One region of the Bacillus sp. AK124 genome, then DNA from elsewhere that is predicted to be linked to it. Evidence: riboswitches for the same ligand, from Rfam matches in the RefSeq annotation. Region 1 holds a riboswitch; each other region holds the start of a gene.
The links. Region 1 has a riboswitch for thiamine pyrophosphate ahead of thiC (phosphomethylpyrimidine synthase ThiC). Riboswitches for the same ligand answer to the same signal wherever they lie in the genome.
Positions count from the first base shown of each region.

Region 2: linked by a shared signal. The riboswitch ahead of tenA (thiaminase II) and the one ahead of thiC (phosphomethylpyrimidine synthase ThiC) in region 1 are both predicted to bind thiamine pyrophosphate.
Region 3: linked by a shared signal. The riboswitch ahead of tenA (thiaminase II) and the one ahead of thiC (phosphomethylpyrimidine synthase ThiC) in region 1 are both predicted to bind thiamine pyrophosphate.

Region 1 is NZ_CP096378.1:3,326,867-3,334,833, reverse strand. It holds gene M1E06_RS16820 (M14 family metallopeptidase) at 1-1,671, shown strand, start outside; gene M1E06_RS16815 (HXXEE domain-containing protein) at 1,896-2,411, opposite strand; gene M1E06_RS16810 (TetR/AcrR family transcriptional regulator) at 2,521-3,090, shown strand; gene aroD (type I 3-dehydroquinate dehydratase) at 3,218-3,982, shown strand; TPP riboswitch at 4,077-4,185, shown strand; gene thiC (phosphomethylpyrimidine synthase ThiC) at 4,334-6,109, shown strand; gene M1E06_RS16795 (ABC transporter ATP-binding protein) at 6,311-7,078, shown strand; gene M1E06_RS16790 (aliphatic sulfonate ABC transporter substrate-binding protein) at 7,120-7,967, shown strand, end outside.
Region 2 is NZ_CP096378.1:2,980,722-2,988,688, reverse strand. It holds gene M1E06_RS15090 (NAD kinase) at 1-291, shown strand, start outside; gene M1E06_RS15085 (RluA family pseudouridine synthase) at 318-1,193, shown strand; gene prpE (bis(5'-nucleosyl)-tetraphosphatase PrpE) at 1,210-1,950, opposite strand; gene M1E06_RS15075 (monovalent cation:proton antiporter family protein) at 2,215-4,059, shown strand; TPP riboswitch at 4,119-4,227, shown strand; gene tenA (thiaminase II) at 4,311-5,012, shown strand; gene tenI (thiazole tautomerase TenI) at 4,987-5,598, shown strand; gene thiO (glycine oxidase ThiO) at 5,582-6,691, shown strand; gene thiS (sulfur carrier protein ThiS) at 6,688-6,891, shown strand; gene M1E06_RS15050 (thiazole synthase) at 6,898-7,665, shown strand; gene M1E06_RS15045 (thiazole biosynthesis adenylyltransferase ThiF) at 7,662-7,967, shown strand, end outside.
Region 3 is NZ_CP096378.1:165,604-173,570, reverse strand. It holds gene licT (BglG family transcription antiterminator LicT) at 1-225, opposite strand, end outside; partial or broken gene M1E06_RS00830 (energy-coupling factor transporter transmembrane component T family protein) at 408-1,141, opposite strand; gene M1E06_RS00825 (ABC transporter ATP-binding protein) at 1,138-2,688, opposite strand; gene M1E06_RS00820 (ECF transporter S component) at 2,663-3,262, opposite strand; gene tenA (thiaminase II) at 3,259-3,945, opposite strand; TPP riboswitch at 4,060-4,164, opposite strand; gene M1E06_RS00810 (hypothetical protein) at 4,369-4,527, shown strand; gene aceA (isocitrate lyase) at 4,578-5,849, opposite strand; gene aceB (malate synthase A) at 5,864-7,453, opposite strand; gene yhfH (protein YhfH) at 7,496-7,633, opposite strand; gene M1E06_RS00790 (ArnT family glycosyltransferase) at 7,848-7,967, shown strand, end outside.

The DNA of each region.
Region 1 (7,967 bases):
CTGATTGAGCCTTCTACTCCGCCTCATAACCCGAATGTTGAGTATGACCTTTTGATTGACCACATGGTGGAACAGGCAAAGGCTATGGGTGAGGCCGGGATTGCTAATACGAAGTATGACTACTATCATATTCCTTATGAAGAACATCGGAAAACTGCGAAAGATCCAAATTATGTGTCAAAAGGCACGGCTTCGGGATGGGATGATGCATCTGCAGCATATACCGCTGCATTCGCCATGTATCACGGTGCGATGGGTCACACGCTGGAAACGCCCGAGTCGAATGAAGAGTCTATTAAAGCTCTGTATTACAGTTCTGCGGCAGCTGCAAAATATGTAGCGGAAAAAAAAGAAGAACTGTTTCTGAACCAATTAAAAATATTCGAGCGCGGCGTGGACAATATCGATGATCGCGCTGTCGATCATTACTTGGTCAACGCCAAAAACGAAGAGATCGGCCGACCGCGGCAGGGCAATCAAAACTTCTTCCCGGAATATTACGTACTGCCGGTCGATAAAAATATTCAAAAGAATGTGTTGGAAACCTATAAGATGGTTGAGTACTTCCTTCGCAACGGCGTAAAGATTGAACGATCAACAAAAGCGGTAACCGTTGACGGAAAAACATATCCGGCAGGATCATTTATTGTAAACATGCACCAGGCAAACCGCGGCCTCGCGAACTTGGTCTTGTATGATGGAATAGATGTATCTGATTATGAAATGATAGCCGGTGAGATGATTCAAAATTTCCATGATATGCGAGGTTTTGACCGTTATGTCATTCGAGATGCCGGGGTGTTCAAAGGCAAGACTTCTGCCATCACCTCCGTGTCGTTTCCGGGGACTAAAATGCCAAAACGCTCAGCTTATGTGCTGATCCAGAACACAAGCAATGATGCGATAAAGGCAGTCAACGAGTTACTGGCAGCCGGCAAGACCGTTACAATGCTCACCAAGAGCGGATCAGGCTATCAAGCGGGCGACTTCGCGGTTGCCTACAAGGACCTGGCCCCATTGGCTTCCAAGTACTATCTCGACGTGAGCGCATCCGGCCATAAGAAACCAAGCGGCAAAGTCCTCAAGGCTTCTACTGTAGGAGCACTGGGTGAAGCGGCATATGTACTGAAAAATCTGGGCTTTAACGTCACCTCAGAACAGGCGGGCGCAGATGTGCTTGTCAATACGTTCGACTCTTCTAAATATGTTAATAAAGGAAAGCCTTACATTGCATTTGGAAACATGGGGATGACGAATGTTCAGAAGTGGATCCCCGGATTTTCTTTTAAAGGACCTGAATGGGAGAGATACGAAGGCGTCTTCTTGGCAAATGTCATGCAAGATCATGCTATTACAGCTCCTTACAATAAACAGGAATACTTCTACACAGTCACTGGTTCTTATATTACCGCTGTTCCTAAAACGGCAAAAGTGCTTGCGGTGATTGCTGATGAAGATCACTTCTTCAAAGCAGGCTGGTGGCCTGGACATGATGCTGCCAAAGGAAAGATTATGGCTTTCACGTATAAAGATAACAACAAGAACTTAACTGTTTTCGCTAACGATCTAACCAATGACGATCATCCGCAGCATCAATATCGGTTGCTGGCGAATTCGATTTTCAATGCGGGTCCCGGAAAAACCGAAAATGCTCCATCATCAAAACGATGAGAGGCTGGACAGCTGAAGTGCAAGCGGCTCCCGCAGTGGAGGTGTCTCGTCTAAACAGCTGGATAGACAAGCTTTGGAACGAACATTGAACCATCGTTAGCAGTGCCATGATTTTAGATCATGCTGCCTTTCTTTTGAAGGGCAGTTTTTTCGTGTCTGACGGGTCTTCATCGTTTGCTTTGCTTCTAGTCAAAGGGCCGGAAGCTTCCGTAAGTGCCTGCTTTTCATATGCGGCCATATGCTTCCAGCCTTTCTTGAATCCTCCCCATTTTTTTATGCAGAAACTTAAGGTTAAAAAAGACGATAAGTGTTCCGGATAGGGCTGATAAGATCATTGCAGGAAAACTGAATTTTTCTATCTCTGCGGCAGCGGTCAGCAGATAGCAACAAAATGGCAGCATAAAGATCGACGTTAATATGCCGGGTACATAATGTTTAAATCTGAACCATAGGACGATGTGAACAAGGAAATGAACAGTAAAAGCAAAAAAGAAACCAAACCAGATAATATATTGATTAAAATAAATACTGAGAACAGTTACACCAACAGCTAGTATAAATTCTTCGAGCACAGCGCAAACAAAAGAAGCGGTTTTGGCATGTCCGAATGGAGCTTTTTTCAGTTGTTTCAGTTTGCTTCGATATCTTTTGCCCCATGCCTCGACCATCACCATCTCTTCAAAATCATGCAGTATAAATAATATCGGCAGCATCCAAGCCATAAATTGCATGTTTTCCATTTACATTCCCCCTCTTGTGTGCCACAATTGTGACATTTCATAGAGAACAAAGTCAATGAGCCAACGAAAAGTGCTACATTGCCATAAAAAGCGCGACAGGAGAGAGAATATGAAGCAAATGCCCTCAAAAACAGCTCAGCAATCTAAAAGCTGGCTGACGCTATCATTGTTGGAGCTTATGAAGGAAAAAAGCTTTTCAGACATCACCATTACAGAGATAGCGGAAAAAGCGCAGCTTGACAGAAGAACATTTTATCGGCATTTCCATTCAAAAAAAGATATATTAGACCGCTATTTTGAGCAGCTTTGCAGTGAGTATTCCAATTACATTGTTCAGGAAAAACATATTGACTTATCCAGTCTTGGACATGCATACTTCAACTTTTGGAGCCGACATGCCGATTTTTTACAAGCCCTTCATCAGAACCATTTGTTTTATTTGATTGTTGAGAAATATAATGAACTTCTACCGGATCTTCATAAAAAATTTAAAGAAGAAACCTTTCATTTTAAAAGCAAAATCGACTTGGAGTACGGGCTTTCATTCAGCGCAGGGGGCTTTTGGAACATCCTTTCAAAATGGTTTGAGAGAGGCCGGAAGGAAACTCCTGAAGAAATGAGTCATATTCTGCAAGGAATAGTAGATTCATTTTTAAACAAGCAAGCTATCGAAAGGTGATCTCATGTTGGTATATAAGTGCTTTAAGTGTTTAGCCTTCTTTCTTAATTTCTGCTTGTGCTTACGGCCAATCTTCGGTACCGTTAATGCAAAGACCCTTGTAATATAGAGAACAGGAGTGAGGCCGTTGTTGAATACGGTGAAGATCAGAGGGGTGGCCATCGGAGAAGGAGCCCCGAAAATTTGCGTGCCGCTCATCGGAAAAACGCATGAACAATTGAAAGAAGAAGCTGCTTTTCTTCTATCGATTAATCCGGATCTTGCCGAATGGCGGGCGGATTTTTTTGAGGATGTCGAAGACGTTGACAAAGTGAAAAAGGTATTGGCTGACATCCGGGAGATCTTAAAGGATATCCCGTTGATATTTACATTTCGCAGCGCGGAGGAAGGCGGCGAAAAAGAAGTCAGTAAGGAATTTTACTTTTCCTTGAATCATGCCGTAGTCAAAACAGGGCTGGCAGATGTGATTGATGTCGAGCTGTTCAATGAAGAGCATCATGTGGAAAAACTAGTTCAATCGGCTCATATGCAGCATGTCTTTGTCATTATATCCAACCACGATTTCGGGAAGACGCCGAGAGCGGAAGAGATCGTTTCCCGTCTCCGAAAAGCCCAGGATCTTGGCGCCGATTTCCCTAAGATCGCGGTGATGCCTGAAACACCGGCAGATGTGCTGGTGTTGCTTGAGGCGACTCATATGATGCATGAGCGGTATGCGAAGCGGCCGATTATCACGATGTCGATGGCCGGAAAAGGCTTGATCAGCCGGCTCGCCGGAGAGGTATTTGGCTCGGCCGTGACGTTCGGCGCAGCGAAAAAAGCATCCGCACCTGGCCAAATTGAGGCGACGGATTTGAAACATATACTTGATGTGCTTCATCGCAATTTATAATAATTGGGTGTGCCGCTATAGTGAAAAAGATTCATATATTTTTCCATCCTTTTCACTTGCCAAATCGGTGTGTTACGATAAAAAATGAATTGAATAGCTTTACTAGGGGTGCCCGACTGCGGGCTGAGAGAGAAACATGTGTTTCTTAACCCTTTGGACCTGATCTGGTTCGTACCAGCGTGGGGAAGTAAAAAGGATTCGGGAGAAGATGGAGAATGGGTATGGTCCGTCTGTCTTCCAGTGATTTTACTGACTGTAAAACCAGGTTCATCATATGAGCCTGGTTTTTTTGTGCTGGTGCTGTTCCGGAGTTTCGTCCTGATCAATTTTTTAGAGGGGAAGGATTTTTACATGAAACAGGAGTCAGTACAGCAAAAAAACATCTCGATTATGTCAAGTTTTTCAGGGAGCCGCAAAGTGTATGTCGAAGGGGCGCGACCTGACATTCAAGTGCCGATGAGAGAAATTTCGCTAAGTCCGACGACGGGTTCATTTGGCGCCGAAGAAAATCAGCCTGTCCGCGTCTACGACACGAGCGGTCCCTATACGGACGCGAATGCAGAGGTTGATATTCTTAAGGGGCTGAAACCTTTGCGGGCGACCTGGATCAGGGAGCGCGGCGATACCGAAGAATATGAAGGCAGAGAAATCAGACCGGAGGATAACGGCTATAAAAGCAAAGAGAAAGCGAGCAACAGCTATCCAGGGTTGAAACGAAAACCGCTGCGCGCAAAAAAAAGTCAAAATGTCACCCAGCTGCATTATGCAAGAAAGGGGATCATTACGCCCGAGATGGAATTTATCGCGATCCGAGAGCATGTATCTCCCGAATTTGTTCGTGATGAAGTGGCAAGCGGACGGGCGATTATTCCGTCAAATATCAACCATCCGGAAAGCGAACCGATGATTATCGGCCGCAACTTCCACGTGAAAATCAATGCCAACATCGGCAATTCCGCTGTCACCTCTTCGATTGAAGAAGAAGTAGAAAAAATGACATGGGCCATCCGCTGGGGCGCCGATACGATGATGGACTTGTCCACAGGTAAAGATATTCATACAACGAGGGAGTGGATCATCCGCAATTGTCCAGTTCCTGTAGGGACTGTGCCAATTTATCAGGCGCTTGAAAAAGTAAACGGCGTCGCGGAAGATCTCACTTGGGAGATTTACCGCGATACATTAATCGAGCAGGCTGAGCAAGGCGTTGATTATTTTACGATTCATGCCGGCGTCCTTCTTCGGTATGTGCCGCTGACGGCAAAGCGCGTCACTGGAGTCGTATCCCGCGGCGGGGCAATTATGGCGCAATGGTGTTTGGCTCATCATGAGGAAAGCTTTCTGTACACTCATTTTGAAGAGATTTGCGAGATTATGAAAACATACGATATCGCATTTTCGCTCGGGGACGGCCTTCGGCCCGGCTCGATTGCGGATGCGAATGATGAGGCCCAATTTGCCGAATTGGAGACGCTCGGCGAGCTGACGGAAATCGCCTGGAAGCATGATGTTCAAGTGATGATCGAAGGACCGGGACACGTGCCGATGCATAAAATTAAAGAGAATGTCGACAAGCAGATGGAAATTTGCAAAGAGGCGCCGTTTTACACGCTCGGCCCGCTGACGACCGATATTGCACCGGGCTACGATCATATTACATCGGCAATCGGAGCGGCGATGATCGGCTGGTACGGCACGGCCATGCTTTGCTATGTGACGCCGAAGGAGCATTTGGGACTGCCGAACAAAGACGATGTCCGCGAAGGCGTCATAACATACAAAATCGCGGCCCATGCGGCTGACCTTGCCAAAGGGCACCCCGGCGCGCAAATCCGCGATGACGCGCTTTCCAAGGCGCGCTTTGAATTCCGCTGGCGGGACCAGTTCAATTTGTCGCTCGATCCGGAAAGAGCGCTTGAATACCATGATGAAACCCTTCCGGCGGAAGGCGCCAAAACGGCACACTTTTGTTCAATGTGCGGGCCTAAATTTTGCAGTATGAGAATTTCCCAGGATATTCGCGACTATGCCAAGGAAAACGACCTTGATGAACAAAAGGCTATTCAAAAAGGATTGGAAGAGAAGGCGAAGGAATTTAAAAAAGCAGGCGGCAGCATTTACAGTTAAAAACGGGCAATACTGCAGATGAAAGGGGAACCTTTCATCTGTTTTTTTATAATATGGGGTTGACAGGTCGGAATAATATGAATTAGTATGTTGTTTAATATTTCGGAAAATTCCATCAGCGCTGATCGGTCAACCGAAGGCTCTTATCTCAATTGGGATAAGAGTTTTTTATTTTCAGTTTAGAAAAGAAAGGGGAACAAGATGTCTTTATCAATTCGTGTAAAAGAAAAAGCATTTGGAAACGGCAGCCTTAAAACAAGCGTGCTTCAAGACGTGAAACTGACGGTCGAAAACGGCGAATTTCTGACTGTCATCGGTCCAAGCGGATGCGGGAAAAGCACGCTCTTAAAAATCGCTGCCGGTCTTGACGGGAATTATGAAGGGCGAATCAGCATGAACGGAAGAGAAATCAAGGGCCCGGGGATTCAGCAAGGTTTCATCTTTCAGGAGCATCGGCTTTTTCCATGGCTGACGGTCGAGCAAAATATCGCCGCAGATTTAAGCCTGAAAGAACCGGCGGTGCGAAAAAAAGTCGATGAATTGATTGAAACGGTGCGGCTGAAAGGCGCGGAGAAACAGTATCCACGCGAGCTGTCCGGAGGTATGTCGCAGCGGGTCGCGATTGCCAGGGCTTTGCTCAGGGAGCCTGAGATTTTGCTGCTTGATGAACCCTTCGGCGCCTTGGACGCCTTTACGAGAAAGCATCTCCAGGATGTTCTGACAGACATTTGGCGAGAAAAGAAGATGACGATGATCCTCGTGACGCACGATATTGACGAATCGGTTTATTTAGCCAACCGGGTCGCGATTCTTACCGCAAAGCCGGGGAGAATCCACAAGCTGATTCCGGTCGATCTGCCATTTCCGCGCAGCAGAACATCGCCCGTTTTTCAATCAATCAGACAAAAAGTGCTGAAAGAATTCGAGACAACGGAAACATTCAGCTTTCAGGAAGGTTCAGGGATTTGAGCAGAAAGGAGCGGAAAAACGTGAAAAAATGGCCGTTGTATATGCTGGGCTGCCTGATGCTTCTTGCGGGCTGTTCAGCAGCCCAATCAAGCGGAGGGGGCGGAGATTTAAAAGAGATCAACATCGGAGTGCAGCAAAGCTTAAGCCCGTTGCTCCTTGCGAAAGAAAAAGGCTGGTTTGAAAAAGAGTTCGCAAAAGAAGGGATTAAAGTGAAATGGACAGAGTTTCAAAGCGGTCCGCCGCAGTTTGAAGGTCTTGCCGCAGGTAAACTTGATTTTTCCCAGGTTGGAAATTCACCGGTGATCGCAGGGCAGGCGGCTGGCATTGATTTTAAAGAAATCGGTCTTTCGCAAGACGGTTTAAAGGCGAACGGCATTCTTGTGAACGGCATCGATGACATAAAAGATTTGAAAGGAAAGAAGGTGGCGGTGGCAAAAGGCAGCAGCGGGTTCGATTTTCTGTATAAAGTGATCGATAAAGCAGGTCTGGAGCCAACAGACGTCAACATCATTCAGCTTCAGCCTGACGAAGCCATACCGGCATTTGACAGCGGCGCGATTGATGCATGGTCGATTTGGGAGCCGTTTTTGTCCCTTAAAACGATCAAAAGTGACGCGGCAATATTGGTTGACGGGGAACAAATCGACAAGTATTCCCCGGGTTTTACGCTTGTACGAAGCGAATTTGCCGAGAAGTATCCGGATGAGGTGATCCGTTTTCTGAAGGTGTATGACAAGGCCGTGAAATGGCATAAAAACCATAAGAAAGAAGCGGTTGAAGCGTATGCGAAAATTAAAAATCTCGACAAAAAGGTCGTTGAAAACGTGCTGAATAACACCGAACCGTTAAATGAGCCGATCACAGACCGCATTATTGAAACGCAGCAGGA
Region 2 (7,967 bases), 350 kb from region 1:
ATTATTCATCCGTCCATCAGAGCGGTCCAGCTGGCTGAAATGGCGTCGATCAACAACCGGGTGTTTCGGACGGTCGGATCGCCGCTCATTCTGCCTGAGCACCACACTTGTTTAATTAAACCGATTAATGATGTGACGTTTCAAGTCGCGATTGACCATTTGACATTGCTGCATAAAGACGTCAAGTCAATTCAATGCCGCGTCGCAAACGAAAATATCAGGTTTGCCCGCTTTCGGCCGTTTCCGTTTTGGAAAAGGGTCCAGGATTCCTTTATCGGAAAAGGAGAATAGGAAGGTTTGCTGTGAGCGATTTTTTGATGAAACAGATCATAACAGAAGAGGACAGCGGGGTTCTTTTGAAAGAATACGTCCAGCGACTGGGCATTTCAAAAAGGATGCTGACGGACATCAAATTCGGCGGCGGGGATCTTTTGGTAAACGGCGGGCATGTAACGGTCAGATACGTTCTTCAAAAAGGGGACGAGCTCGTCATACAGTTCCCTCCGGAAAAAATGAGCGAATCTTTGCGCCCGGAAGAAATTCCGCTTGATATTTTGTTCGAAGATGACCATGTCCTCGTATTAAATAAACAGCCATGCCTGTCGTCGATTCCCTCGCGCGAGCATCCATCAGGCAGCTTGGCGAACGGTCTGATTCATTATTACCAGCGGACGGGCGTCCGCGCGACCGTTCACCTGGTGAGCAGGCTTGACCGCGACACATCGGGTGTCATGCTTGTAGCCAAGCACCGCTTCGCCCACTCGCTTTTATCGGGACTGCAAAAAAAGGGAGCCGTCAAACGGCAATATCGGGCGGTCGTCCACGGTTTGATCGCAGAAGAGCAGGGAACGATCGATGCGCCAATCGGCAGAAAATCATCGAGCATCATCGAGCGTGCGGTGATCCCCGACGGGCAAAAAGCGGTGACGCATTTTTGGGTGAACAGGCGCTTCAGCGGTATGACGGATGTCTCCATCCGTCTGGAAACCGGGAGAACCCATCAGATCCGAGTTCACATGAGTCATATCGGATATCCTTTGTGCGGTGATACGCTGTACGGAGGAACCCGCGGCTTCATCAATCGGCAGGCGCTCCACAGTGAGACGCTGACGTTTTTTCATCCCTTCACAATGGAAGAGCTGACGTTTCAAGCGCCGGTTCCGCATGATATGAGTCAGTTGATAGAGAGCTGAATTAAGCTCTCTTTTTTTATGGCTCCATACGGAATCTTGACTCATCATAAGGCAATGAAGAGGGGACAGATTCGGTTGTCAGTTCGGGGTATCTGAAAGCGGTCAGCCTGTTGCCGAATACACAACCGGTATCGATATTGATCGTATGATGTATCATTCGCGGACGTTTGACAGGAGTGTGGCCGTACACCACCCACGGATCGCCTTTGTAATGAGCGGCCCAGTCCCGCCTGACCGGCCGTCCGTCAGGCAGCGTTTCTCCTGTAATATCTCCGTATAGCACAAACTGTTTTACTTTTCCGACAGGCTTTTTGCCGATGTCTTCCGCTTTGATGCCGGCATGTGCGACGACAAGTTCGCCGTTATGCAGGATCTCATAAAGCGGGGCGTTTTCATAAAGGCGCATGAAAAGGTCTCTGATATCCTTCTGTTTATGTTTCGGAAGGTTTCTGTATTCCGCCGCCGTCGTCTCCAGCCCGTGCTGCAGCTTCACCGGATTGCCTTTGAAAAAACGGTACAGCTTATTGCAGTGATTGCCGGGCACATATCGCACAGCTCCTTCTTCAACGGCCCGTCCTACAAATTCAACGACCTCCAGCGATTTTGGCCCTCTGTCTGTTAAATCCCCGAGAAAGACAAGTGTTCTGTTTTCCGGATGAACGGGAAACCCCGATGACAGCGAGTAACCGAGCTTTTCAATCAGCGCAATCATTTCGTCATAGCACCCGTGAATATCGCCGATTACATCATATTTCATGCGTTTTCTGCCTCCTGTCTGCGTATGTATATACATTGCCCAGTCCATATATAAATCAAGCTTCAGCGACTTTCACCGGAGAAAATCAGGCATATTACTTTTTTTTCTGAGCGAGCATTGTTAAAATCGATTTTTACACCTGTGAGAAAAGAGTTCAGACGGTTCTTTTCCCACATGAAAATGTCTAAAAAGATGTCCCTTTTATTTTTAAAAAAGGGAACGCTAATCATACCCGGAAACCGGTTTTAGAGGAGGTACCAGTTTATGGAGCACACATCTGTCTCATCTTTAGTTGTCGTACTGATTATCGCATTTTTAACGCCCATCCTGCTGCACCGTTTCAGGTTAAGCATACCGGTGGTTGTCGCTGAAATTATCATGGGTCTTATTATCGGAAAAAGCGGGTTCGATCTGGTCGCCCAGCACGATACATGGCTCGAAACTTTATCGATGCTCGGATTTATCTTTTTAATGTTTTTAAGCGGGCTTGAAATCGATTTTTCCGCATTTGAAAAAGGAAAGAAAAAGCAGCTGCTTCCAAGCGGAAAGGAAGCGCCGAATACATTTAAAACGGCTTCGGTCATCTTTATTGCCGTCTTTATTTTATCGCTCGGCCTTTCTTACAGCTTTGTCATGGCAGGATTTATTGACAACGCCTTTTTAATGACGCTGATCATTTCGACAATTTCGCTCGGGGTTGTCGTTCCGACGCTGAAAGAAGAGCGTCTCATGAAGACAAATATCGGCCAGATTATTTTGCTTGTCGCCGTCATTGCCGATCTTGTCACGATGATTCTGCTTGCAGTGTTCGCCTCAATCTACGGGGACGAAAACAGCAATATGTGGCTGCTGATGATCTTATTTGCCGCCGGCGTCGTTTTATACCTGTTCGGAAGGATATTTAAAAAGCGGCCTTTTGTCGAAGTGCTGTCAAAAGGAACGATCCAGATCGGCACAAGGGCGATATTTACGCTGATCATCGTACTTGTGGCGCTGTCCGAGTCGCTCGGTGCAGAAAACATACTTGGCGCGTTTTTGGCCGGGGTGCTTGTTTCGCTGCTTTCGCCGAACAAGGAGCTCGTTCAGCAGCTCGATTCATTCGGATACGGATTCCTCATCCCGATCTTCTTTGTGATGACAGGCGTCAAATTGGACATTTGGTCACTGTTTGGCAATCCGAAAATTTTAGTGATGATCCCGCTTCTGTTTGTGGCTCTGTTAATCAGCAAAGTCGTTCCGGTGCTGTTTTTGAAAAAGTGGTATGACATGAAAACCGTGCTGGCTTCCGGTTTTCTCCTGACTTCCACGCTTTCTTTGGTGATCGCGGCGACAACGATCGGCGAGCGCATCGGCGTGATTGACGCGCAGATGTCCGGCGCGCTGATTCTGGTCGCTGTCATTACATGCATCATCACACCGACCGGCTTTAAAAAATTAATGCCGAAAACGGAAAGCGAAAAAGAGAAAAAGACGATCACCTTTATCGGCGCAAATCAAATGACGCTGCCAGTCACGCTCGAACTTTCTCCGGAAGATTATCACGTCAGAATCCTGCATGTCCGGCAGGAAAAAAAGGAAGAAAATCTGGCGGACCCGGTGTTTGATGTTGAAGTTTTGCCTGATTATGAATACGAGACGCTTCAATCATTCGGCGTTTTCCAAACGGATATACTCGTCGTGGCCACTGGCAGCGAAGAGCGCAATACAGGGATCGCACTTTTTGCGAAGGAGCAGAAAGTCGCGAGAATTATCGCCAGCGCAGATTCTCCAGACGCCGAATCCAGACTGAAAGATAACGGAATTGATACATTCTCTATTCTGCTTTCTACAAAAACGCTGCTGCGCGCGCTTATCGAGGCGCCTGGCGTTATGAAACTCCTGACGAACCAGGATGCGTCGCTGTATCAGATCAATATGAGCAATGAGCGATTTGACGGTGTTCTGTTAAGGGAGTTTCCGTTTACGGGAGATGTTATCTTCGTCCGAATTTTCCGCGGGGTGGACAGCATCGTGCCCCACGGGGATACAAGGCTGCAATTGGGTGACAGGCTGATCGCCACCGGTTCGCGCGAATATATTGCGGAATTGAGAAAAACGCTTGGAGACTGATGCTTGACCATTTTGCAATTCGTGATAAGATAAAAGTATAAACTGAATGAACAAGAAATGTTTTCCACTAGGGGAGTCCTTGATAAGGGCTGAGATAAAAGTGTGACTTTTAGACCCTCATAACCTGAACAGGTTCAAACCTGCGTAGGGAAGTGGCACGGTATTTGAGTATGTATTTATGCAAATTCCAAACCACTTTCCTTGCGGGAAAGTGGTTTTTTTATGTTCAGAATCGAAGGAGGAGCCTCGAAATGAAGTTTTCAGAAGAATGCCGAAACAGCGCTGCAAAATGGTGGGAAGGCAGTTTTGTCCATCCGTTTATTCAAGGGATTGGAGACGGCACACTTCCGGTTGATCGATTTAAATACTATGTCATGCAGGATTCCTACTATTTGACCCACTTTGCCAAAGTCCAATCCTTTGGTGCGGCATATGCTCGCGATTTATATACGACAAGCCGGATGGCTGAACACGCGAAAGGCACATATGAAGCCGAGATGTCGCTCCATAGGAAATTCACCGATCTATTGGGAATCACAAAGGAAGAACTGGAGTCGTTTCAGCCGTCGCCGACAGCGTATGCGTACACATCGCATATGTACCGTTCTGTCGTGAGCGGCAGTTTTGCGGAAATACTGGCCGCTTTGCTTCCTTGCTATTGGCTCTATTATGACGTCGGTGAGACGTTAAAAACGTGCAGGCCTGACAGCGCGGTTTATCAGGAATGGATCGCGACATACGGAGGCGACTGGTTTAAAGAACTTGTGACAGAACAGATCAACCGCTTCGATGAGCTGGCTGAAAACGCCGATGAGAAAACGCGCGCGAAGATGAAGGAGAACTTCGTCATCTCCAGCTTCTACGAATACAGCTTCTGGGATATGGCCTACCAAAAAGAAAGCTGGTCAAAAAGCGGGGTGGATCAGCTTGCATCTGCACGCGATCACCGATGACAAGCACTCTGTGGAAGAGCTTGCTGCAAAAATCATCTCGATTCAAAATGCCGTTGACTTTATCCATATCAGGGAAAGATCAAAAAAAGTAAGTGAAATATCAAGTTTAATCGACCGCCTTGCCGAAGAAGGGGTTGATAAGCGGAAACTGATCATCAACGACAGGGTGGATATCGCTTTGTTTCATCACATTCACCGGGTTCAGCTGCCTTCACACGGCTTTTCCGTCAAAAGTGTGAGGAGCCGTTTTCCGCATTTGAAAATCGGAAAGTCCGTCCATTCGCCAGAAGAAGCGGTTCAGGCTGAAACTGAAGGTGCAGATTATGTGCTGTTCGGCCACATTTTTGAAACGGACTGTAAAAAGGGCCGGAAAGGAAGAGGAGCTCTCAGTCTGGCTGAAGTGAAGGCGGCTGTCCGCATTCCGGTCATTGCGATCGGGGGTATTACCGAACAACGACTGGCGGAAGTCAAAATGGCAGACGGCATCGCCGTGATGTCGGGGATCTTTTCTCATGACAGACCGGATGAGGCGGCCGCGCGGCTTGCCTGTCTCGCGAAGGGAGATTCATATGAGAAAGCGCTATGATACGATCGTGATCGGCGGAGGCATCATCGGGACATCCATCGCTTACCATCTTGCGAAAGCGGGGAAAAAAACGGCCGTGTTTGAAAGCGGAGAAGTCGGCAAAAAAGCGACGAGCGCGGCGGCGGGCATGCTCGGCGCCCATGCGGAATGCGATAAACCCGGTACCTTTTTCGAATTTGCCAGAGCCAGCCAAAAAGCCTATCAGCGGCTGACGGGCGAATTGAAAGACTTAAGCGGCATCGATATCAGAAAGCATGACGGAGGGATATTAAAGCTGGCATTTTCAGAAAGCGACCGCGAACACCTGATGCAAATGGCTGCACTGGATTCAGTGGAATGGCTTGAAGCCGCTGAAGTATATGAGCTGGAACCGCATGCCGGAAAAGGGATTCTCGGCGCTAATTTCATTCGGGACGACATCCATGTCGAACCGGCCGCAGTGTGCAGGGCATTTGCCAGGGGGGCCCGGATTCTCGGTGCCGAGGTCTTCGAGTTTACCCCCGTTTTATCGATCGAATCTGAAGCGGGGGCCGTCCGCGTCACTGCTGCTTCATGCACCGCGGAGGCGGAGCACGTTGTCATTGCAAGCGGTGTGTGGAGCGGTGCTTTCTTTAAACAGATCGGCATAGACAAAAGCTTTTATCCTGTCAAAGGGGAGTGCCTGTCTGTGTGGAATGACGGCATCCCTTTGACGAGGACGCTTTACCATGATCATTGCTACATCGTTCCGCGCCATAGCGGAAAGCTTGTCGTCGGCGCGACAATGAAGCCCGGGGATTGGAATGAACAGCCGGAACTTGGCGGAATCGAGGAGTTGATCCGAAAGGCCAAGTCGATGCTCCCTGACATTGAATCCATGAACATCGACCAATGCTGGGCCGGATTGCGCCCGGAAACAGGGGATGGCAATCCATATATCGGCAGACACCCTGAAAATGACCGGATATTGTTTGCTGCCGGACATTTCAGAAACGGCATCCTCCTGGCACCTGCAACCGGTGAGATGATAGCTGACATGATCCTCGGCAATCCGGTCAAAACAGAGTGGGCCGAGGCGTTTAAAGCGGAGCGAAAGGAGGCTGTGCACAGGTGAACATTCAGCTCAACGGCCGGAAAATAGAGTGGAGAGATGACGGCGGCACGATTTACGATTTGCTCGCATCCTACAGTTTGGAAAATCGTGTTGTCGTTGTTGAAAGAAACAGGCAGATTATCGGAAAAGACCAATATCAAACAGTCAAACTGGAAGAACACGATGTCATCGAAATCGTTCATTTTGTCGGAGGGGGATAAACCGTTATGTTAAAAATCGCAGATCGTCAATTCTCATCAAGATTATTGCTCGGCACAGGGAAGTATCCGTCATTTGAAATTCAAAAAGAGGCTGTCAGTGCATCTGAATCGGAGATCCTGACCTTTGCCGTCAGACGGATGAATATTTTTGAAGAGTCTCAGCCTAATTTTTTGGAGCAGCTTGATTTAAGCCGTTATACGCTTTTGCCGAATACGGCCGGAGCAAAAACGGCTGAGGAAGCCGTCCGGATCGCCAAGCTTGCTAAAGCGAGCGGTCTTTGCGACATGATCAAAGTCGAAGTGATCGGCTGTGACCGTTCGCTTCTGCCTGACCCGGTAGAAACGCTGAAGGCGTCAGAAGCCTTGCTTGAAGAAGGCTTCATTGTGCTGCCGTATACATCGGACGATGTCGTCCTTGCGAGAAAGCTTGAAGAGCTCGGCGTACACGCCATTATGCCCGGGGCCTCTCCAATCGGTTCGGGACAGGGAATCGTCAATCCGCTTAACCTGTCGTTCATCATTGAACAGGCTAAGGTTCCCGTAATCGTGGATGCCGGAATCGGTTCTCCGAAAGATGCGGCATACGCAATGGAACTCGGCGCTGACGGAGTGCTTTTGAACACGGCAGTGAGCGGGGCGAAAGATCCGGTCCAAATGGCGAAGGCTATGAAACTCGCCGTTGAAGCAGGCAGACTCGGATACCTTGCCGGACGAATTCCGGAAAAGAACTACGGCATCGCCAGCAGTCCTGAAGAAGGGAAGTTGACGATTTGACTGGCAGGTATTCAAGACAGGAGCTTTTTCACCCGATCGGACCGGACGGCCAGGAAAAATTAAGTCGCGCCCGCGTCCTGGTGATCGGTGCGGGGGCATTGGGCGCGGCCAGCGCAGAAATGCTGGTGAGGGCCGGAGTCGGTTCGCTGACGATTGCCGACAGGGATTATGTGGAATGGAGCAATCTCCAGCGCCAGCAGCTCTATACGGAACAGGATGTGGTTGATCATATGCCAAAGGCAGCCGCTGCCGAAAAAAGGCTGCGCCTGATCAACAGCTCTGTTCAAGTGACCGGCATTGTA
Region 3 (7,967 bases), 1.2 Mb from region 1:
TTCAGACATTTCCATAAATTCGATCGGAATTTCGTCCAACAGCGTCTTAAATCTTTCTGATACATCTTTATTATCAAGCCTGAAAATCTTCTCGATTCTCGATTCATCCACCGCTTCCCCAGGCTTTTTTTGAAAAGCGATTCCCCTGCCCATGACCACTAATTCCTGACCCTGTTCATTTAAAACACTGATCACATTGTTGTTGATCACTTTGGCAATTTTCACATCGCGCCACTCCCATCTTGTAAGGGGATTTTTTATATTTCTTTTTTCATATGGTACACATTGATTGTACAATCTTTTTGGCCTAGGTCAATATGTTTCAGTCAACGTCCGAAATATTTACATTTTACAGAATGCCCGATTTATAAAAAAAGAGCCGCAGTGCGGCCCTGTAAAAAACCCTCTTAAAAAATGAGCAAAATTCCCGCTGTGACTGACGCCAGACCCGCAAAATAAACGAAGTCTTTTCCGGAAAGCCGCGCTGTTTGATAGTAGGTGCGGTCTTTTGCACCGGTAAACCCTCTCGCTTCCATGGCAACGGCGATTCTTTCCGACTTGCGGATGCCTTGCGAAAACAAAGGCAGCGCATAGCGAATAAACGCCTTCCAGCTGTTTTTTGCTTATAGCCCCTGATTTTGTGCGCCGCCTTCATTTGCGAAAGCTCAGACTGAAAAAGCGGGACAAAACGGAAGCCGGCCAGCAAGCCATAAGCCCATTTAGGCGACAGCCTGCATTGATGAACCAGGCTCATAATAAACTGCGTCAAATCGGTTGTTGATGTAAACAAAAGACCGTATGTGACAAACCCGAGCATCCGGAGCGCGATTGTCAGCCCATTGCCGACGCTTTCCTCGGTGACGCGGAACCAGGCCCATTCCCAAATCGTTTCCTCGCCTTTTCCAAAAGCGGCCATCATCCAAAAGACGAGAATAAAAAAGACGAGATAAGGCAACAGCCGCTTACTTAAATAAGACAAAGTCCATCCCCCGAAAAAAATTCCGATGGCAACCGCAAACAGCCAAATGAATAGAGTCGGTTTCGGATTTGAAACAAACATGAGCAAGCACATGACCAGGAGGTGGGAAAAGAGCTTGGCGCTCGGGTTCAATGCCGAAAGAAGTGAACCATTGCTTTTCATACGGGAACCCTCTCCTTTCTTTCATGCATGAACCGGTAATGAAGCGGCGGTATCAATGAAAAGCGGCGGACGAGGCCTTGATCAGAAAATAATCGATACGGCGTTCCTTGAAATGCCGCTTTCCCTTGATGAAACACGATGACACGGCCGGAATGCTCATCTACGATGTCCATGTCGTGCGTCACCATCACAATCGTCGTTCCCCGTTCCTGCCGTTCCTTTAACCGCTTGATTAATTCTTGCGCCGTCCTTTCGTCCTGACCGAATGTCGGCTCGTCAAGCAGCAGCAGATCCTGGTCAAACAAAAGCATTGTCGCAACGCTTAAACGCCGTTTCTGCCCGAGGCTTAATGTAAAGGGGTGCGCTTTTTGATGAGCGTCAAGTCCGAATTCCCGCAGCAATTCAGCCGTTTTCTTTTCGACCCGGTCCTCCGGCCATCCCCGCTGCCTCGCCCCGAACGCGATCTCGTCAAACACCGTGTCCCGAATAAATTGAAGCTCGGGATTTTGAAAAACAAAGCCGGCCTTCTCATAGAGCGTACGGTCGGACCATTTCTTCAGCTCCCGATCCTCAAGATAAAGGCGCCCTTTTTTGACGGCTTCAAGCCTGATCAGACTTTTTAAAAACGTACTCTTTCCGCTCCCGTTCTCGCCGATGACCGAAATCCATTCTCCCCTTGGAATCTCAAGGGTGATGCCGTCGGCAACGATCTTTTTCCGATAGCCGATCGCCGCGTCGTCTGCGCGGATCAATATGTCTCTGTCAGCTGTAGGCCTGTTTTTCGCCTCCTCCTCTTTCATTTTCAATGTAGAAGAGAGCTTGACGGCGAGCGGATGATCATCTTGTGTGATGACATCTTCCCATACCGCAGGGTACAGTTTCGGCTGCCAGATGCCCGCCGCTTTCATCTCCGGCTGAAAATGTTTCACGATTTCTTCCGGCTTTCCGTCAGCGATGATCTGTCCCTTTCCATTGAAAAGAATGACGCGGTCCATCCACTCGATACAGCCGTCCAGCACGTGTTCGACGAACACCATCGTCTGTCCGCTTTTTCGTGAAACGTTACGAAGCAAGGCAAAGATGTCTTTCCGGCTGGCCGGGTCCAGCTGCGCCGTCGGCTCGTCAAAAAACAGCACTTCAGGCTCCAGAGCGAGCAGGCACGCTAATGCCAGTCTCTGCTTCATACCGCCTGACAAGGTTTCGATCGGCGTTTTCTTATCTATCTTTAATCCGACTTGCTCCATCAGCTCCGAGATGATGCCGTCCATATCTTTTGGGGAGACAGACCGGTTTTCTAGGCTAAAAGCGATTTCCTCATCAACATGAAGCATGCAGAACTGCGAATCCGGATCCTGAAACATAACGCCGGCGCTCTTTCTGCGATTGACCTCTCCGCTGACCTCAGCTTCGACATGTTCAGGAATGATGCCGGAAAGCACGGACAACAGTGTCGATTTGCCGCTTCCGCTCGGACCGAGTATCAGCACTTTCTCTCCCTGCCCAATCGACAGGACGGAAAGGTTACTGCATCCGAGAAATGAACGCATCGGCATCATCCTTCTTCCGCTGTTCCTTCATGATCTCATACTGATTCAGGACGCCCGTTTTCGCAAGCGCTTCGACAACGGCTTTTGCCAGCCAGCCGCCGAGTACAATGCCGCTGATGATTTGGATGATAAGCGTCATGATCAGCGTTTGCGTCGTATAGTAGGCAAAACCGTTCGCCATCAGGCTGTATGTCATGCTTCCGACCGCGGCAAGCGCACCGGAAAGCATAAGGGTAAACAAGTTGTAACGCTTATAGCGAAAGATCGCAAAAGCGATTTCCGCACCGGCTCCCTGGAACACACCGATTAATAATGCTGACAGTCCAAAGTGGCTTCCGGTCAGCAGTTCGACCGCCGCAGCTGCCGTCTCGGCAATCAGCGCCGCACCCGGTTTACGGATGATATAAGCGACAATCGGGCTGGCGATCACCCAAATGCCGAACATAAAGTTCGCTCCGACAGGCCCGACAATAGCTGAAACAGGGATCCACAAGGTGGACCATCCTAAGTAAATGACGCCGCATGCAACGGACAAGATCACTGCCATCACGACTTCTTTCATGTTCCAATTCATCGTCTCACCGCCTCCATTTCCACAGGCCAATCTTCAACTGTATAAGCCATCTCCCAAAAGCCGTATTCAAGCTGACAACTTTGCAAAAAAAGCTCCTTCATTTTTTCTTTTTCAGCCTTGCCCGCTGTTTCGGCCCATTCATCCAGGCGGGCGCAAAACTTCGTCGTGATTGAATCGGTTCGGTCTCCGTAAAAACAGATCCAGTCATAAAATGGATGCGACGGGTCAGGCTGAACGTCCATCATCAGTTTTTTTCCGATCTCCCAATATGTCCACGGACAAGGCAGCAAGACGGCTAATATCTCTCCCAGCGTGCCTTCGTGCGCCGCCGTCAGCATATGGCGGATATAATGATGGGCAGAAGGCGCAAGCGGATAGCCCTGCAGAGATTCATACTCCACCCCCGCGGCCCGGCACAGGTTGTTGTGCGGGTGCACTTCGCTGTTTAATACAAATGAAATCTGCTCATGAAACATCTCCATGTCTTTCCGGTTTTGACACTTGGAAATTGCAATTCCGTAGATTTGAATAAAAGCGTTCAAATACTCGTAATCTTGCTTCACATAATGAATAAGCTGCTCCTTTTTCAGCTTGCCGGACGCCAGTCCCAATACAAACGGATGCTCAAAAATGGCTTCAAAAATAGGGTCTGCCTCGCGGCGAAGTTCTGCAGAAAAACTCATGTAGATAGCCTCCTCAGCAATCGGTTTTATAAGGAAGGCACAGGGGGGAGCGAGCCGCTTTATACGCAAAAAAGCCGCCCCAAAATGGAGCGGCCTTTGTATGATGAAATCATAAAGACACCGGCTCCACTTCCCTACGCTAGTATGAACTAGATCAGGTTCAAAGGGTCCAAGATCGCTACTTGTCTCAGCCGGCTTACGGCTCCCCTAGTGGACTTCCTATTACATTAACTTTTACTCTACACATCAATGATTATGATGTCAACCTGAGTTTTTCAGTTTTATTCTTGTATAAAACCGCCGGGTTTCATACAGAAGATGCAGCGGGTAAAAATATTTATGGAAAAATGTTAATTTTCTGAAACCTTTTGCGGGCTTGTTCGTCTAATATAGTGAAGACAAAAAAATTTGGAGGGGATATTTATGATGATGTTTATCTTGATTTTGACAATGGCTGTGTATTTGTTCTATTCTTTCAGCAAAGACAACCGGCCGGCCAAAAGAAACAACAAGAATCATCAGACACTGACTGTTATTAGGGAAAACCCTTTTACCGCCCCTTCCAATGATGTCAATTGCTAACTTGATAGACAACAAGCAAGCCGCCCAATGACGGGCGGCTTTTTACGTTTTTAGGATTGAAATTGTTCCGCTTCAGTCGATCCCTTCAGTGCAGTGGTTGATGAAGTCCCGCCTGTCACAACCTGGGCGACTTCATCAAAGTAGCTCGTTCCGACTTCGCGCTGATGCCTTGTCGCCGTATAGCCGTGGACTTCGCTGGCAAACTCGGCCTGCTGCAGATCAGAATACGCCGCCATTCCGCGGTGCTTATATTGACGGGCCAATTCAAACATGCCGTGGTTTAAGGCGTGGAAGCCTGCCAGTGTGACAAATTGAAATTTATAGCCCATTTCACTGAGCTGTTTCTGGAAGTTCAAGATGGTGTTGTCATCCAGTTTGGCCTTCCAGTTGAACGAAGGGGAGCAGTTGTAGGCGAGCAGTTTGCCCGGGAATTTTTCATGGATCGCCTGTGCAAACCGGTGGGCTTCTTCAATATTCGGCTCAGACGTTTCACACCAGATCAAATCGGCATACGGCGCATACGCCAAACCTCTCGCAATCGCCTGATCAAGACCCGGCTTTGTTTTGAAGAACCCTTCCGCTGTTCGCTCTCCCGTCAAAAACGGCGCATCATATGAATCGACGTCGCTTGTGATCAGGTCGGCCGCATTCGCGTCCGTACGGGCAATAAGAATGGTCGGGACTCCCATCACGTCTGCGGCGAGGCGCGCGGCAATCAAATTACGCACCGCCGTTTGCGTCGGAAGCAGCACTTTCCCGCCCAAATGCCCGCACTTTTTCTCAGACGACAACTGGTCTTCAAAGTGAACTCCCGCGGCGCCGGCTTCAATCATACCTTTCATCAGCTCGAACACATTCAGCTGTCCGCCGAAGCCCGCTTCAGCGTCGGCCACAATCGGAGCAAACCAATCGATGTCTTCTTTTCCTTCCATATGGTGAATTTGATCGGCGCGCTGCAGCGTACGGTTGATTTTTTTGACGACTTCCGGCACGCTGTTTGCCGGATAAAGGCTTTGGTCAGGATACATGCTCCCTGACAAATTGGCATCGGCCGCCACCTGCCAACCGCTTAAATAAATCGCTTTCAATCCGGCTTTTACTTGCTGCATGGCTTGATTTCCGGTCAAAGCGCCCAGCGCCGGCACGAAGTCCTCTGTGTGGAGAAGCTTCCACAGCTTTTCGGCGCCGCGCCTTGCAATCGTGTATTCAATCTCAAGCGTGCCTCTCAGCCGAATAACGTCAGCCGCCTGATACGGCCTTGTGATCCCTTTCCAGCGTTCTTCATGCTCCCAGCTTTCTGCGAGTTGTTTTTCTTTCAGCATCGCACATTCCCCCATCATATTTTTTCATAAGCGGGTATCGTTAGAAATTCCGCGAATTCATCATCCAAAATCAGCTGTTCAAATAACTGTCCGGCCTCTTCGAACCGGCCGCTCCGAAAATGTTCTATGCCGGCTTCTTCGAAGATTTTCTGCATTTCTTCCTCTTTCATCATCTTGACCATTTCGGCGTTGACTTTCCGGCCATCGTCAAGAACCCCTTTCGGATGGCGAATCCATTGCCAAAGCTGGGCTCTGGAAATCTCCGCCGTTGCTGCGTCCTCCATTAAGTGGTCGATCGGAGCGGCGCCTCTGCCCGACAGCCATGAAGCTAAATAGCGGATGCCGGCGCTGATATTGGTACGGACGCCTGCTTCTGTAATCCGGCCTTGCGGTACTTCCAGCAAGTCTTTTTCCTCGACCTTTACGTCTTCCCGCTTTCTATGAATCTGGTTCGCCGACGGCATATGCTGATTGAATACATCGAGCGCCGTTTGAATCATGCCGGGATGCGCGATCCATGTTCCGTCATGTCCGTCTTTTACTTCACGTTCCTTATCTTCGCGGATTTTGGCAAATGCGGCTTCATTGATCTCAGGTTTGTCTTTAGCGGGAATTTGCGCCGCCATTCCCCCGATCGCATGGACATTGCGTTTATGACACGTTTGAATCGCCAAGAGGGAGTACGCTCTCATGTTTGGAACCGTCATCGTCACGGCTGAGCGGTCTGGAAGAATGACTTCTTCCCTGTTCCTGAATTTCTTAATAAAGCTGAAAATATAATCCCACCTGCCGCAGTTAAGTCCGGCTGAATGCTCCTTCAATTCATAGAGGATTTCATCCATTTCAAAAGCCGCCAGGATCGTTTCAATGAGAACCGTCGCTTTAATCGTGCCCTGCGGAATGCGCAAATCGTTTTGCGCATAAACAAATACGTCGTTCCACAGCCTTGCTTCCAGATGGTTTTCGATTTTTGGAAGGTAGAAATAAGGGCCGCTTCCTTTTTTGATCAGCTCTTTTGCGTTATGGAAAAAATAAAGGCCAAAATCGAACAGGCTTGCTGACACGGGCTTGCCGCCGATCAGCACATGCTTCTCTTCCAAGTGCCATCCCCTCGGTCTTACAATGATGACGGCGGGATTTTCTTTCAGCTCATAGCGTTTGCCCTGTTCATTCGTAAAAGAAATCGTCCCGCGAACCGCGTCCCGCAAATTAACCTGGCCTTCAATGCAGTTTTTCCAAGTCGGCGAGTTCGCATCTTCAAAGTCGGCCATAAAGACTTTGGCTCCTGAATTTAAAGCATTGATGACCATTTTTCTGTCGACCGGGCCAGTGATTTCAACCCTGCGGTCCTCCAAATCCCGGGGGAGCGGCGCGACCGTCCAGTCCGCCTCGCGGATGTGCTTCGTTTCCGCCAAAAAACCGGGATTCTTCCCTTGATCAATTTCAGCCTGCCTGATCGTTCGCAAATGCAGCAATTCCCGTCTTCTTCCCCCGAAATGTCGTTCAAGACGTCCGATAAACTCCAGCGCTTCTTTTGTCAAAATCTCTTCATACTGCGGATTCATCGATCCGGTTATCTGAGTTCTCTTCTCCTCTGTTTTCATGTCTCCCTACCCCTTTACATGCATTGTTATAAAACAGTTTGCTTACTCGCCTTTTTTGGAAAGACAGCGCTCACATTCCATAAAGTAAGATTCAGCCTGCTCCTCCATCTTTTCACCGCATTCAGGGCAAGTTTTTTTTGGAAGCGTTCTGAAAAATTCCATCGGACTTTTCAAGCTCATTTGTGTCACTCTCCTTTTTATAGAACAGTTTTATGTTTTTAATTTCTGTTGTAGTACAGTATACAGCGCAAAAAGAAAAAAGTACACACCTTTTTCCAAAAAATATTTATTTTTTTCCATTCAAACAAAAATAGATTGTTCTCTTTTTATTCATAACTTGTTCATATTTTTCTTCTAGAATAGGGAACATAAAGAGGTGAAAGTGATGATGAAAATAAAAAACAAACAACTTGATGTCACTCTGATTCTGATTTTGTTGGCAGCTCTTATTCTGAATACATATAACATTTGGCAGGACAATGCCGCCAACCAGTATTACTTGGCGGCGGTCAAA